Regions from separate parts of the Cronobacter muytjensii ATCC 51329 genome, predicted to be linked through region 3. Evidence: predicted binding sites of a transcription regulator. Region 3 holds the regulator's gene; each other region holds the start of a gene.
The links. The regulator Fur, encoded in region 3, represses iron uptake genes when iron is present. The targets are predictions, from matches to a motif close to ATAATAATGAGAACNACTATCAA.
Positions count from the first base shown of each region.

Region 1 (4,284 bases), 410 kb from region 3:
GATGTCGTAAATCAGGCCCGCGTAAGGCGTCACGTCGTCCGCTTTGCTGCGGCGAATTTCATCCGGTTTACGCTCAAGATTATATTTCGCGTTCCATTCAGTATAACGCGCACCCAGAATCAGATGCAGCGGATCGGCAAGAGAGAGGCGCGTCGCGGCATAAAGGGATTTCTGGCGAATCACATCGCGCTGGTACAGCGCGAAATCAGACCAGGTGGGGTTAGCCAGCGTATCGCCGTTATAATTATGAATATTACCGACATCCATCAGTCCGAAGTTGTCATTCACCGGATAGGCGTTGTCGTAATTGTTGCGCTGCCGACTGTAGCTTCCGCCAAACATCATTTCGTGCTGGCGACCCGCCAGTTCGTAACCGCCGCGGACAAAGGCGTCGACTGAATCCTGCTTACGTTCGCCCACGTTCCAGCCGCCCCATGCGCCCTGAAAGAGAGCGGCGTTGTAGCGACCGGTCGTTTTGTCCGGGAATCCATCGATATACATCAGGCGATTGTCGAAGTTGGTTTCGGCATGCATCGCGTTGACTTTCGCTTCCCAGCCATTATCGAAGCGCTGCGTCAGGTTGGCGAAAATTTTGGTGGAATCGAGGTTGGAGTAAGCCCAGTCGGCAGCGGTATTAAATCCACGGCGGAAATGTGTGCGGCTGCCGTCGCTGTAGAGGGAAGGAAAACCGCCCCAGGTCGGGCTGTCTTCTTCACTTTCCTGGTAGTCATACCCCAGCGACAACTGTGTAGAATCGGTAATGTCGGCATCCACGACACCGGAAATGAATTTTTTACGATAGTGGTTACGCTCAACCCAGCTGTCGTTATCCTGATAACCTGCCACGACACGCCCGCGAATGTCGCCGGATTCCACCAGCGGGGCCTGCAAATCCATCACGTAACGCTGTTTATCCCAGCTGCCGTAAGTCGCGGAAACGTTGCCTTTAAATTCTCTGCTGTCCGCATGTTTGCGAACCATGTTGACGTAAGCCGAAGGGTTACCGGTACCGCTCATTAGCCCGGCGGCGCCGCGCACAACTTCAATTTTGTCATAAATCGCCGTGTCGCCCGCGGTATCGCCAAAGTTCCAGCGGTTATCAAGGAACGTCGGCATATCCTCGTAGGCAAAATTGCTGATGTAGAAACCGCGCGCGAAGAAGTTTGTGCGGCTGGTGTCGATACGCGAGACGGTCACGCCCGTGGTGTTTGCCAGTACATCTTCAATGGTATCCAGCTGCTGATCCTGCATGCGCTGTTGGCTAATCACGCTCACCGATTGCGGGATATCGCGCGGCACCAGCAGCATTTTCGTGCCGGATGTCGTGGTTTTAACGCTGTAATCCTGCGACTCATCAGGCGTGCCGCTGTCGGCAGCCGCGTCGACCACAATGGTGTCGTTTGTCGCCGGTGCTGCGTAAACTGCTGGTGCCGCCAGCGCGCTGGCAATGCTTAACGCCAGCAAAGAGGGAAGAGAAGACGCCGGAACGACGCCCTGACGAAGTGCATGCTTAGCCATGTGTTGCCCTTAAAAATAATAAAATGATGCTGTGCATCAGGCTGTTGTAGTACGACTCTCATCACTGGCATCCGGCCTGATGAACAGAAATCGCGGGACTAAAACAACGTTCCACTGTCAATAAAAATGAGAACTATAATCATTTGTTTTTGCGGTGTAAACAAATGTAAGACGCGTTACAAATCGGCGGAAACAGGCCTGCCGAAGAAAAGCGCGTGAAGCAGGGCGACAACACCTCGGGTATGCGCTATAAGCGTCCGCTTTATAAAGAAAAACCGGCGCAAAGGTTGAAAGGAAGCGATCATCTCGCTCATACTCTTAGCGTTTATCCAAGAAGGAAAAAAACCATGGCCGAAGAAACCATTTTCAGCAAAATTATTCGTCGCGAGATCCCGTCGGATATCGTTTATCAGGATGAGCTGGTAACGGCGTTTCGCGATATTTCTCCCCAGACCCCAACCCATATTTTAATCGTCCCGAATGTACTGATACCGACCGTCAATGACGTCACGCCGGAACACGAGCAGGCGCTTGGTCGTCTGTTTACCGCCGCCGCGAAAATCGCGCAGCAGGAAGGTATTGCGCAAGACGGTTATCGCCTCATCATGAACTGCAACCGTCACGGCGGGCAGGAGGTCTACCACATCCATATGCATCTGGTAGGTGGCCGTCCGCTGGGGCCAATGCTTGCGCATAAAGGTCTCTGATATGGGCTGCGCACGCACAGGCTGGCTGCTGGCCGCGCTGCTGCTGGCGGGCTGCCGATCCGCGCCGACGATTCCCGTCAGCGACGATCAGGCTGTAGTGATGGAATCCAGCGTTCTGGCTGCGGGCATTACCGCTGAAAAACCAGACTTTTCTTTGCAAAACGGCAAGCCTGGCGCCGCCGCTACCATTTACAATAACAAAGACGCGCCCGTTACCGTCCACTACCGCTTTTACTGGTACGACGCCCACGGGCTGGAAGGCCAGCCGCTGGATGTTCCGCGAACGGTGGTCATCCCGGCGCAGGGCCGTGTGACGGTTAACGGCCAGACCGACTATCTGGCGGCACGGAAAGCCCGTCTTTATCTCTATCTCTGAAGGGGGAAACGTTGAACAGAATGTATCGCTATGCGCTACTGGCGGCTGTCGCCCTGGCGCTGTCGGGTTGTATTGTACCCGGCGAGCAGAAACCCGCGCCGGTCGAAGAAGTGCAACCGGGCACGCAGCAACCTACGCAGCCCGTCCCGCCGCCGACCCAGCCGGTGCCGACTGTGCCATCCGTGCCGTCAATTCCGGCGCAGCCTGGCCCGATTGAACACCAGCCCGAAAACACCACGCCGGAGCCGAAATCGCGCACCTATGACTGGAACAGCGCAATGGCACCGATGGTCGGCAAAATGTTACAGGCCGACGGGGTAAACGCGGGCAGCGTGCTGCTGGTGGACAGCGTCAATAACCGTACCAACGGCTCAATGCAAACCGGCCCGGCTACCGAGGCACTGCGCGGCGCGCTGGCGAACAATGGTAAATTCACGCTGGTCTCGGCGCAGCAGCTCTCAATGGCGAAACAGCAGTTAGGACTTTCGCCGCAGGACAGCCTGGGCTCGCGCAGTAAAGCCATCGGCATCGCCCGTAACGTGGGCGCGCAGTATGTGCTCTACGCCAACGCCAGCGGCAACGTGAACGCCCCCACGCTGCAAATGCAGCTGATGCTGGTACAGACTGGCGAAATTATCTGGTCCGGTAAAGGTGCAGTTCAGCAAACCCAGTAATCTGAGCCCGGAAGGGTTTTTACAACAGAGTTTTCCGGCGGCTTCGGCCGCCGGCGTCATTTGCGCGCTACCGGGCCTCAGCGACGGCGCCTGGCGTGTTGTCGTTGATGGCGACACCCTGGTGGTGCGCCGCGACGCGCGGGTAAGCCGCGCGCGTAGCCCACGCCAGTATCGCGCGCTGAAACGGCTGCCTGCGACGCTCGCGCCGCGCCCGCGCCGCTGCGACAACGGCTGGCTGGCGGTCACTTTTTTACCGGGCGACATTCACGACACGCTGCCGCCTGTGCCGCAACTCGGTGCGCTGCTGTATCATCTGCATCGTCAGCGACGCTTCGGCTGGCGTATCGAACTGCTGCCGCTGCTGATGCGAGACTGGCAGCAGAGCGCGCCGACGCGCCGCACGCGTTTCTGGCTGCGTCTGCTACACCGCATGCGCCGCCTCGGCGAGCCGCGTCCACTGCGTCTCGCGCCGCTGCATATGGACGTTCATCCCGGCAACCTGGTCTGGGCGCAGGAGCGACTGATGCTTATTGACTGGGAGTACGCGGGCGATGGCGACGTTGCGCTGGAGCTTGCCTGCGTCTGGCTCGATGACGCGACGCGCCAGGCGCTTATTGCCGACTACGCGAAACGAGCAATGATTAACGAGACGTCGCTGCGCCGTCAGGTGGCGCGCTGGCGTCCGTGGAGCGGGTTACTGATGGCGGGCTGGTATGAGCGCCGCTTTCAGGAAACCGGCGACCGCACATTTATCACACTTGCAGACGAGGCCTGGCGCCAGCTGCGGGAAAACGAATACGAAGGGAGAGAAACATGGGTCCGGTAATGCTGGATGTGGAAGGCTTTGAGCTTGATGCCGAAGAGCGTGAAATTCTGGGGCATCCGCTGGTAGGTGGGCTTATCCTGTTTACCCGCAACTATCACGATCCCCAGCAGTTGCGCGAGCTGGTGCGTCAGATACGCGAAAGCGCGCATAACCATCTGGTCATTGCTGTAGACCAGGAGGGCG
Region 1 covers NZ_CP012268.1:2,327,224-2,331,507, reverse strand. Annotated here, with positions in the region: gene fhuE (ferric-rhodotorulic acid/ferric-coprogen receptor FhuE) at 1-1,518, opposite strand, end outside; gene hinT (purine nucleoside phosphoramidase) at 1,866-2,225, shown strand; gene AFK63_RS10845 (YcfL family protein) at 2,227-2,601, shown strand; gene lpoB (penicillin-binding protein activator LpoB) at 2,622-3,275, shown strand; gene thiK (thiamine kinase) at 3,253-4,101, shown strand; gene nagZ (beta-N-acetylhexosaminidase) at 4,089-4,284, shown strand, end outside.
Region 1: the regulator Fur is predicted to act here: its motif matches at 1,639-1,661, upstream of fhuE (ferric-rhodotorulic acid/ferric-coprogen receptor FhuE).

Region 2 (4,284 bases), 2.0 Mb from region 3:
AGCCAGCGCCCCTGAACATAGCTCAGCCAGCAGCCGAGACTCGCCGCCGACGTGAGGATCACGAGCGTCGGCACAAAATCCATGACGCCCTGGGCAATCATCGCGCCCGCCAGCAGAAGCAGGCTGTCACCCGGCAGGAAAGAGGCCGGCAGCAGACCGTTTTCTAAAAACAGCGTGGCAAACATCACGCACCAGACAACGCCAACGACATGCGGGTCCGCCAGCGCGGCAAAATCGTGATGCCAGAGCGCAGCGATAATATCCTGGATAACAGCCATGGGAGATCCTGTGGAACAGCGGAATTGCCACTATTGTACCTCTAAATGTACCGGCGCATCTGCATTACAGGTTCAACAAACCCTCTCTTTTCCCGTGATAATGGCGTTTTTTTTCACTTCAGGCGATGCGATGAAAGCCTGCTTCCAGATCGGCGATTAAATCTTCGACATTTTCAAGCCCGATGTGCAGCCGCACCAGCGTGCCGGTGAAGTCGACGCCACCCGCCGGACGTATCGCCGCCAGCTCTTCCGGCTGATTGGCGAGGATCAGCGATTCATAGCCGCCCCAGGAATACGCCATGCTGAAATGGGTGAAGTTATCCAGATAGCGCGCGAACTCCGCCTCGCTCAGCCGCCTGTCGAGAATAAAAGAGAAGAGGCCGCTGGCGCCGCTGAAATCACGCTTCCAGAATTCATGGCCTTTGCTGCCCGGCAGCGCAGGGTGGTTGACGCGCGCCACCTGCGGATGCGCCGCCAGCCACTGCGCGACTTTCAGCGCGCTTTCGTGATGCTGGCGCAGGCGCACGGCAAGGGTGCGCAGGCCACGGCTGGTAACATACGCGGTGTCGGCGTCCACCATCTGGCCCATCAGATAGGCGTTCTCACGAAGCGTATCCCAGCAGCGCGCATTGGCGACGGCGGTGCCGATCATCGCGTCCGAATGGCCAACCAGATATTTGGTGCCCGCCTGAATGGAGATATCGACGCCGAAATCGAGCGCCTTAAACAAAATGCCCGCAGCCCAGGTATTGTCCATCATGATGATGGCCTCCGGCGCGATGCGGCGCACCGTGGCGACAATTGCGGGCACGTCGTGGACTTCCATCGTAATCGAGCCTGGCGACTCCAGAAACACCACTTTGGTATTGGGCCGGATCTGCTGTGCGATATCTGCGCCCGCCAGCGGATCGAACCAGCTGGTGGTGACGCCGAGCTTCGCGAGAATTTTGGTGCAGAAATCCTGCGTCGGCTCATATGCGCTGTTGGTCACCAGCACATGATCGCCCTGTTCGACAAACGCCAGAATCGTATTGGCGACTGCCGCCGCGCCGCATGGAAACAGCGCGCAGCCCGCGCCGCCTTCCAGCTCGCACATCGCCTCCTGGAGCGAAAAGTGGGTCAGGGTGCCGCGACGGCCATAAAACAGCTCGCCCTGCGCGCGCCCGGCGGTGGCCTGCTTTTTCGCCTCGACGCTGTCAAACACCAGCGAGGACGCCCGCTGGATCACGCTGTTGACCGACCCCTGCGTATAACGTTTCGCGCGTCCGGCATGGATAAGCGTCGTCTCGATGTGTTTGCTGGTCATGGAAGTCCCCTGTCTGAACGTCTGGATGTCTAAAACTACGTTACCACGGAAAACGGTCGCCGCCTCGCGCTGTTTTGCGTTTGTCGGGAAAGATGAAAAAACGTCATCTGCGCCGCTTTCCTGTCTGAGCGCAAAGAAAAAAATGTGCGCTGGCGCACCATGCAAATACTAATGAGAACTACTATCAATTCGATGTCATTTTGATATCATTGTGAGCAGTTTTGTGACTTTCGTCCTGGAGATGCAGAGTGGGAAATAATTTGATGCAGACGGATCTCTCCGTCTGGGGCATGTATCAGCATGCCGACATCGTGGTGAAAATCGTCATGATCGGTCTTATCCTGGCGTCCGTTGTGACCTGGGCGATTTTCTTTAGCAAAAGCGTTGAGCTCGCCGGTCACAAGCGCCGCCTCAAGCGCGAACAGCAGGAGCTGGCAGGCGCCCGCACGCTGAACGACGCACGCGACATGGCCGAGCGTTTTGGCCCGAAAAGCCTCAGCGCCCGCCTGATTGAAGAAGCGCAGAACGAGCGCGAACTCTCGGCAGGCAGCGAAGATAACGAAGGCATTAAAGAGCGCACCGGTTTTCGTCTTGAGCGTCGCGTCGCGGCGGCAGGCCGTCACATGGGGCGCGGCAACGGCTATCTCGCCACCATCGGCGCTATCTCCCCGTTTGTCGGCCTGTTCGGCACCGTATGGGGCATCATGAACAGCTTTATCGGTATCGCTCAGTCGCAGACCACCAACCTCGCGGTTGTGGCGCCGGGTATCGCTGAAGCGCTGCTGGCAACGGCCATCGGTCTTATCGCCGCTATCCCGGCCGTGGTTATCTATAACATCTTCGCGCGTACCATCGGCAGCTATAAAGCGACGCTTGGCGATGTCGCGGCACAGGTGCTGCTGCTGCAAAGCCGCGATCTGGATCTCGAGGCAAGCGCTCAGGCGCAGCCGGTACGTACTGCTCAGAAACTGCGTTTAGGTTAATGCCCTATGGCGATGCGTCTTAACGAAAATCTCGATGATAACGGCGAAATGCACGAAATTAACGTCACGCCGTTTATCGACGTGATGCTGGTGCTGCTGATTATCTTTATGGTGGCCGCGCCGCTGGCGACTGTCGATGTAAAAGTTAACCTGCCGGCGTCGTCAAGCCAGCCGCAGCCGCGGCCGGAAAAACCGGTCTATCTGTCGGTGAAAGCGGATAAAACGATGTTTATCGGCAACGACCCGGTCACCCGCGACACGATGGTCAGCGCGCTGGACGCGCAGACCGGCGGCAAGAAAGACACCACGATTTTCTTCCGCGCTGACAAAACGGTTGACTACGAAACCATGATGAACGTGATGGATACGCTACATCAGGCGGGTTATCTGAAAATCGGCCTGGTCGGCCAGGAAGTGACGAAAGCGAAATAAGCTTTCGGCGCTGGCAAAAAAAAGCGCGGCATTCGCCGCGCTTTTTTATTGTCCGCGTCGCGGGCGCCAGGGGTTAGCTTAAATGCTCACCGCCGGTTACGCCGTGGACTTCGGCAGTCACGTAGCTCGACTCCTGGCTTGCCAGGTAGACGTAAATCGGCGCCAGCTCGGCGGGCTGGCCGGCGCGTTTAAGCGGCGTCTGCTGGCCGAACTGCGGGATTTTCTCCTGCGGCTGACCACCGCAAATCTGCAACGGCGTCCAGATGGGGCCAGGGGCGACGCTATTCACGCGAATGCCTTTTTCGGCCACCTGTTTCGCAAGGCCGCGGCTGTAGTTCAGGATAGCGGCCTTCGTGGAGGCGTAATCCAGCAGGTGCGGGCTCGGCTGATACGCCTGAATGGACGACGTCGTAATAATGCTCGCCCCCGGTTTCAGGTGCGGCAGCGCCTCCTGGGTTATCCAGAACAGCGCGAACACGTTGGTCGCGTAGGTTTTCTGGAACTGCTCGCTGGTCAGATCCGCAATCTGCTCAACCGCCGTCTGTTTACCGGCTACCAGCGCCAGGATATCCAGGCCGCCGAGTTCGTCAATGGCGCGATGCACCAGTTCACGGGCGAATTTCTCATCGGTCAGGTCGCCTGGGATCAGCACCGCTTTGCGGCCTGCCTCTTCAATCAGCGCTTTGACCTCTTCGGCGTCCTGCTGCTCGTCCGGGAGGTAATTCAGCACCACGTCTGCGCCTTCTCGCGCGTAAGCAATGGCGGCAGCGCGCCCGATACCGGAATCGCCCCCTGTCACCAGTGCCTTACGATCCTGAAGACGACCGCTTCCCTTGTAGGTTTTCTCGCCGCAGTCCGGCACCGGCTCCATTTTTGCCTGAATGCCCGGCGCAGGCTGTTTCTGCTTTGGATATTCCCCGGTGAAGTACTGGGTCGTCGGGTCCTGGATCTTGTTCTGGTCGTTCGCCATAAGTTCCTCCTCGTTATCAAAGCGTATTTCTAAGGGTAGTGCCTTATGCTGCGCTGTCGAAAATTATCAGGATTTTCTGTATTTCCGGCGCGGTCTGGTTCTCCTTTGCGACGACCTGCTGCAATAATGAAACGGCGCGTCACCCAGGCCATCCACCGACGGAGCAGCATGATGAAAACCGAGCGACAGCAGAAGATTATCAGGCTCTTATGGGCGCATGAGGCGCTGACGACCCAGGCGCTGGCGAGCCGTCTTAACGTCAGCCAGGAGACGATCCGGCGCGATTTAAGCGAGCTGCAACGCGCCGGGAATATC
Region 2 covers NZ_CP012268.1:327,945-332,228, forward strand. Annotated here, with positions in the region: gene yghB (DedA family general envelope maintenance protein YghB) at 1-278, opposite strand, end outside; gene metC (cystathionine beta-lyase) at 397-1,584, opposite strand; gene exbB (tol-pal system-associated acyl-CoA thioesterase) at 1,833-2,567, shown strand; gene exbD (TonB system transport protein ExbD) at 2,574-2,999, shown strand; gene AFK63_RS01650 (SDR family oxidoreductase) at 3,073-3,969, opposite strand; gene fucR (L-fucose operon activator) at 4,141-4,284, shown strand, end outside.
Region 2: the regulator Fur is predicted to act here: its motif matches at 1,750-1,772, upstream of exbB (tol-pal system-associated acyl-CoA thioesterase).

Region 3 (4,284 bases):
GGCGTGCTGGCCCGCGACCTGGTGCAGGATAACAATATTGTGCAGGTCGATTTGCGTAACCACGGGCTTTCTGAGCGTAGCGAGACGATGGATTACCCGGCGATGGCGCAGGACATTCTCGATACGCTGGATGCGCTGGGGCTGGAGAAAGTGATTCTTATCGGGCATTCGATGGGCGGCAAAGCGGCGATGGCGGTAACGGCGCTGGCGCCAGATCGCATTGAAAAGCTGGTGGCTATCGATATCGCGCCAGTGGATTATCAGGTCCGCCGCCACGACGACATTTTCGCGGCGGTCAACGCGGTGAGCGATGCGGGCGCGACAACACGCCAGCAGGCGGCGGATATCATGCGCCAGTATATCGCGGAAGAAGGCGTGATTCAGTTTCTGCTGAAGTCGTTTGTCGATGGCGTCTGGCGCTTCAATGTGCCGGTGCTGTGGAATCAATACGCCCATATTGTCGGCTGGGAACCCCTCCCCGCCTGGCGCGGCCCGGCGCTGTTTATCCGTGGCGGCGCGTCGCCTTATGTGGAAGAAGCGCACCGCGAAGCGCTGCTGGCGCAATTCCCGCAGGCCCGCGCGCACGTTATCGCGGGCGCGGGTCACTGGGTGCATGCCGAAAAGCCGCAGGCGGTGCTGCGCGCTATCCGGCGTTTTCTGGAAACTGATTAAAAACAGACCGACCGGCGCCGTCGCGCGCCGGATGCGTTGGCGCGCTTCGCTGCCTGATGTATGATGGCGCGCTGAAATACCGCCGGGCCCGCCCCGGCAGCCTGTTTCCCCTGTCTATACTCATACCATGGCAAAAGAACAAACGGACCGCACAACGCTCGATCTTTTCGCGGATGAACGCCGTCCGGGCAGACCGAAAACCAATCCGCTGTCGCGCGACGAACAGCTGCGCATCAATAAGCGCAACCAGCTTAAGCGTGACAAAGTTCGCGGGCTTAAGCGCGTGGAATTGAAGCTGAACGCCGATGCGGTGGACGCGCTGAACCATCTGGCTCAGGCGCGTAATATCAGCCGCAGCGAGCTGATAGAAGCTATGCTCCTCGCTCAGCTGAAAGCCTTGCAGGAGTAAGGTCTGGTCTGAATTTTACCCAAAAGGACGGGGCAATGTAGCAGAGAGTGCACCCGGCGCCTGATACCGTTTCCGCACCTTCACCTGTTCTGCTATGATTGCCCTATCTGTGGGCGTTATGCCAGCACCATCACATTTAGATTCAAGAGGTTATTCTTCTTATGGCAATCGTAGGCATCTTTTTCGGCAGCGACACCGGCAATACCGAAAATATCGCGAAAATTATCCAGAAACAGCTCGGGAAAGACGTTGCTGAAGTGCATGACATTGCTAAAAGCAGCAAAGAGGATCTGGAAGCGTTCGATATTCTTCTGCTTGGCATCCCGACCTGGTACTACGGCGAAGCGCAGTGCGACTGGGACGACTTTTTCCCGACGCTGGAAGAAATTGACTTCAACGGTAAACTGGTCGCGCTGTTCGGCTGCGGCGACCAGGAAGATTACGCAGAATACTTCTGCGACGCGCTGGGCACCATTCGCGATATTATCGAGCCGCGCGGCGCGACCATTGTTGGCCACTGGCCGACGGCGGGTTATCACTTCGAAGCGTCCAAAGGTCTCGCAGACGACGATCACTTTGTCGGCCTCGCAATTGATGAAGATCGCCAGCCGGAGCTGACGGCGGAACGCGTTGAAAAATGGGTGAAACAGGTCTCCGAAGAGCTGCACCTGCAGGAAATCATCAACGCCTGATGATAAACGGCGCGGGCGACCGTCCGCGCCGGTTGATAGATAAAAGCAATGAAAATAATTGCTACAAATTTTTAACTTTCCCTCACTACGCTGTACAATGGCATCCTTAATTATCAGGCCTCCCCGTGCAAAACGCTGGCGGGTCCACGATTTTTAAGCTCTTTTTTGCCGGACGCTTGCGGTTTTCATTTAGGCATGTCAGTTCTATAATGAGACGCATTCATCTTCGGCGTATCCGATGTATCGCTCCCTTCTGGGGCGAGTCGTTAAGCAACAGGACAGATTCCGCATGACTGACAACAATACCGCATTAAAGAAGGCCGGCCTGAAAGTCACGCTTCCTCGATTAAAAATCCTCGAAGTGCTGCAGGAACCGGTCAATCATCATGTCAGTGCGGAAGACCTCTATAAGCGTCTGATTGACATGGGTGAAGAGATTGGCCTTGCCACGGTCTATCGTGTACTGAACCAGTTCGACGATGCCGGCATCGTCACCCGTCACAACTTCGAAGGCGGTAAATCCGTTTTCGAGCTGACGCAACAGCATCATCACGATCACCTGATCTGTCTCGATTGCGGCAAAGTGATCGAATTCAGCGATGACTCTATTGAAGCCCGTCAGCGTGAAATCGCGACACGTCACGGCATCCGCCTGACCAACCACAGCCTCTATCTGTATGGTCACTGTGCCGATGGCGACTGCCGCGAGAATGAACACGCGCACGAGGTCGGCGAGAAGTAACGCTTGCCATAACGCCTGATCCAAAGCCGACGTTTGTCGGCTTTTTTATTGTCTGAAAACCAGACGCTGAAAATACACATGTATCATTTTGGATTAATAACACAGAGATGTGTATTTTAATACAGCGCACAATGCTTAATTAAACCACATATATTTTATTAAATATAAATTCAGAAAAGATAAATATCTTTATCGGTCAAGCGGTTAGCCAACGAAAGATTGCCGTTGTTCATTCCCTCTTCTCTGCCCCTTATTGCAGCAATAAAAAAGCATCCATTAAGATACAGCAACGACATAAATTTATTTTAAACAAGGTAACCAATATGGTATTACCCTCTAAACCTCTTGCTGAGATTTACCGCATTGCCGATATTTTCAATAGCTACGGCAACTGGTCTCGTGCGGAAAAAAATACGCTTATCCCGTTGCGAGACGGGGAAATTTGCATCATTCGCGGCGGTCAGTTTTCTCTGATGCGCCAGAGTGACCGCCTGTTGCTGGAAAAATGCAGCGCCCCTTCGGTTCTGGGCCTGGCGCGGAATTTAGGTAAATCCCAATTCATAAAATTACAGGCTGATTCAGAATGTCATTATCAGTTAATTCCTTTTGATTATTTCATGCAGGAAATCGAAAAAAATCATTGCCAGTTACATCTTCTTATTTTGTCCTCATGGATAATTAATATGCTTTGCTATCGGGAAGAAATTATGCTGGGCAGAAACAGCTACAGTATGATTAAAGCCAATATCGATTGTCTGGCGTCGATGGATGAGTTTATGCGTAACCGGATTAACGTCGCCGATTATATTGTTAAAAAAACAAATCTTTCCCGCAGTATGGTAATGAAAACCTTGTCCCAGCTACGCAGCGCGAAACATATTGAAATCAGCAAAGGCAAACTGCTTGCCGTTCACCATCTGCCAGAGGCGCTGTAAGACACCGCTTTAACACACGTAAAAGCCAGCCCGGAGGCTGGCTTTTTTAAAAAGCGCGTTACGGCTGTACGCGCTCCGTCCGGCTGTGGCGTTTGCCATCCACGCTTACGCTGCGTACCTGCACCTCGCCCGTCACGCGCGGCGGTTGCGCGGCGTCATAAGGCTGCCAGCGCGCGCCGCCATCAGTGGAATACTCCATCGTCACGCCAGGCAGGCTGATGTTCATCTGCAATACCCCTGCTTTCACGCGTGCGCCCGGCACCGGCAGACGGAACTGCACGCCCGCTTTCTCAAGTTTCGGCAGTTCGCGACGGCCAAGCAGGTTCGCAAAACGCGTCCAGTCCCGTTGTAGCGCCTGCATATCGACCTGATGCGTTTCGCCGCCCTTATACTCGCGCCCCGCCTGATAATCCTGCTCCCATGCGGCACGGTGCCAGGCGCGCTCCGCTACGGCCAGCAGACGCGGATACATCATGTACTCCATCTGCTTATCGGTACGCACCACTTCGCTCCAGAGCTGTGCCGAGAGCCCATAAGCGCCAGGCCAGGGTTTATCGGATTTAGCGCTGAACGCGTTGCCGTCGCGATCGACCGACGTCTCGGCGTTTTGCGGCAGGTTATCCGGCGCGAAACTGAAAATTTTACGCTCGTCGCTAAAGCGCGTGCCCCAGTAGTAGCCGCTCTCCGCCGGATTCACTTCGTTCGGGAAATCGAGATAGACGTAATCAGGGTTAGAGACCACAACGCGAAAGCCTTTGTTGGCCCAGTCGTTGACGCTGTCAAAACCGCCCCAGTAGAGGGTGTCCCAGAAGTTGACGTTGACATGTGAGGTGG
Region 3 covers NZ_CP012268.1:2,735,915-2,740,198, forward strand. Annotated here, with positions in the region: gene ybfF (esterase) at 1-672, shown strand, start outside; gene ybfE (LexA regulated protein) at 800-1,081, shown strand; gene fldA (flavodoxin FldA) at 1,243-1,773, shown strand; gene fur (ferric iron uptake transcriptional regulator) at 2,063-2,515, shown strand; gene AFK63_RS12675 (helix-turn-helix domain-containing protein) at 2,839-3,450, shown strand; gene AFK63_RS12680 (beta-N-acetylhexosaminidase) at 3,509-4,284, opposite strand, start outside.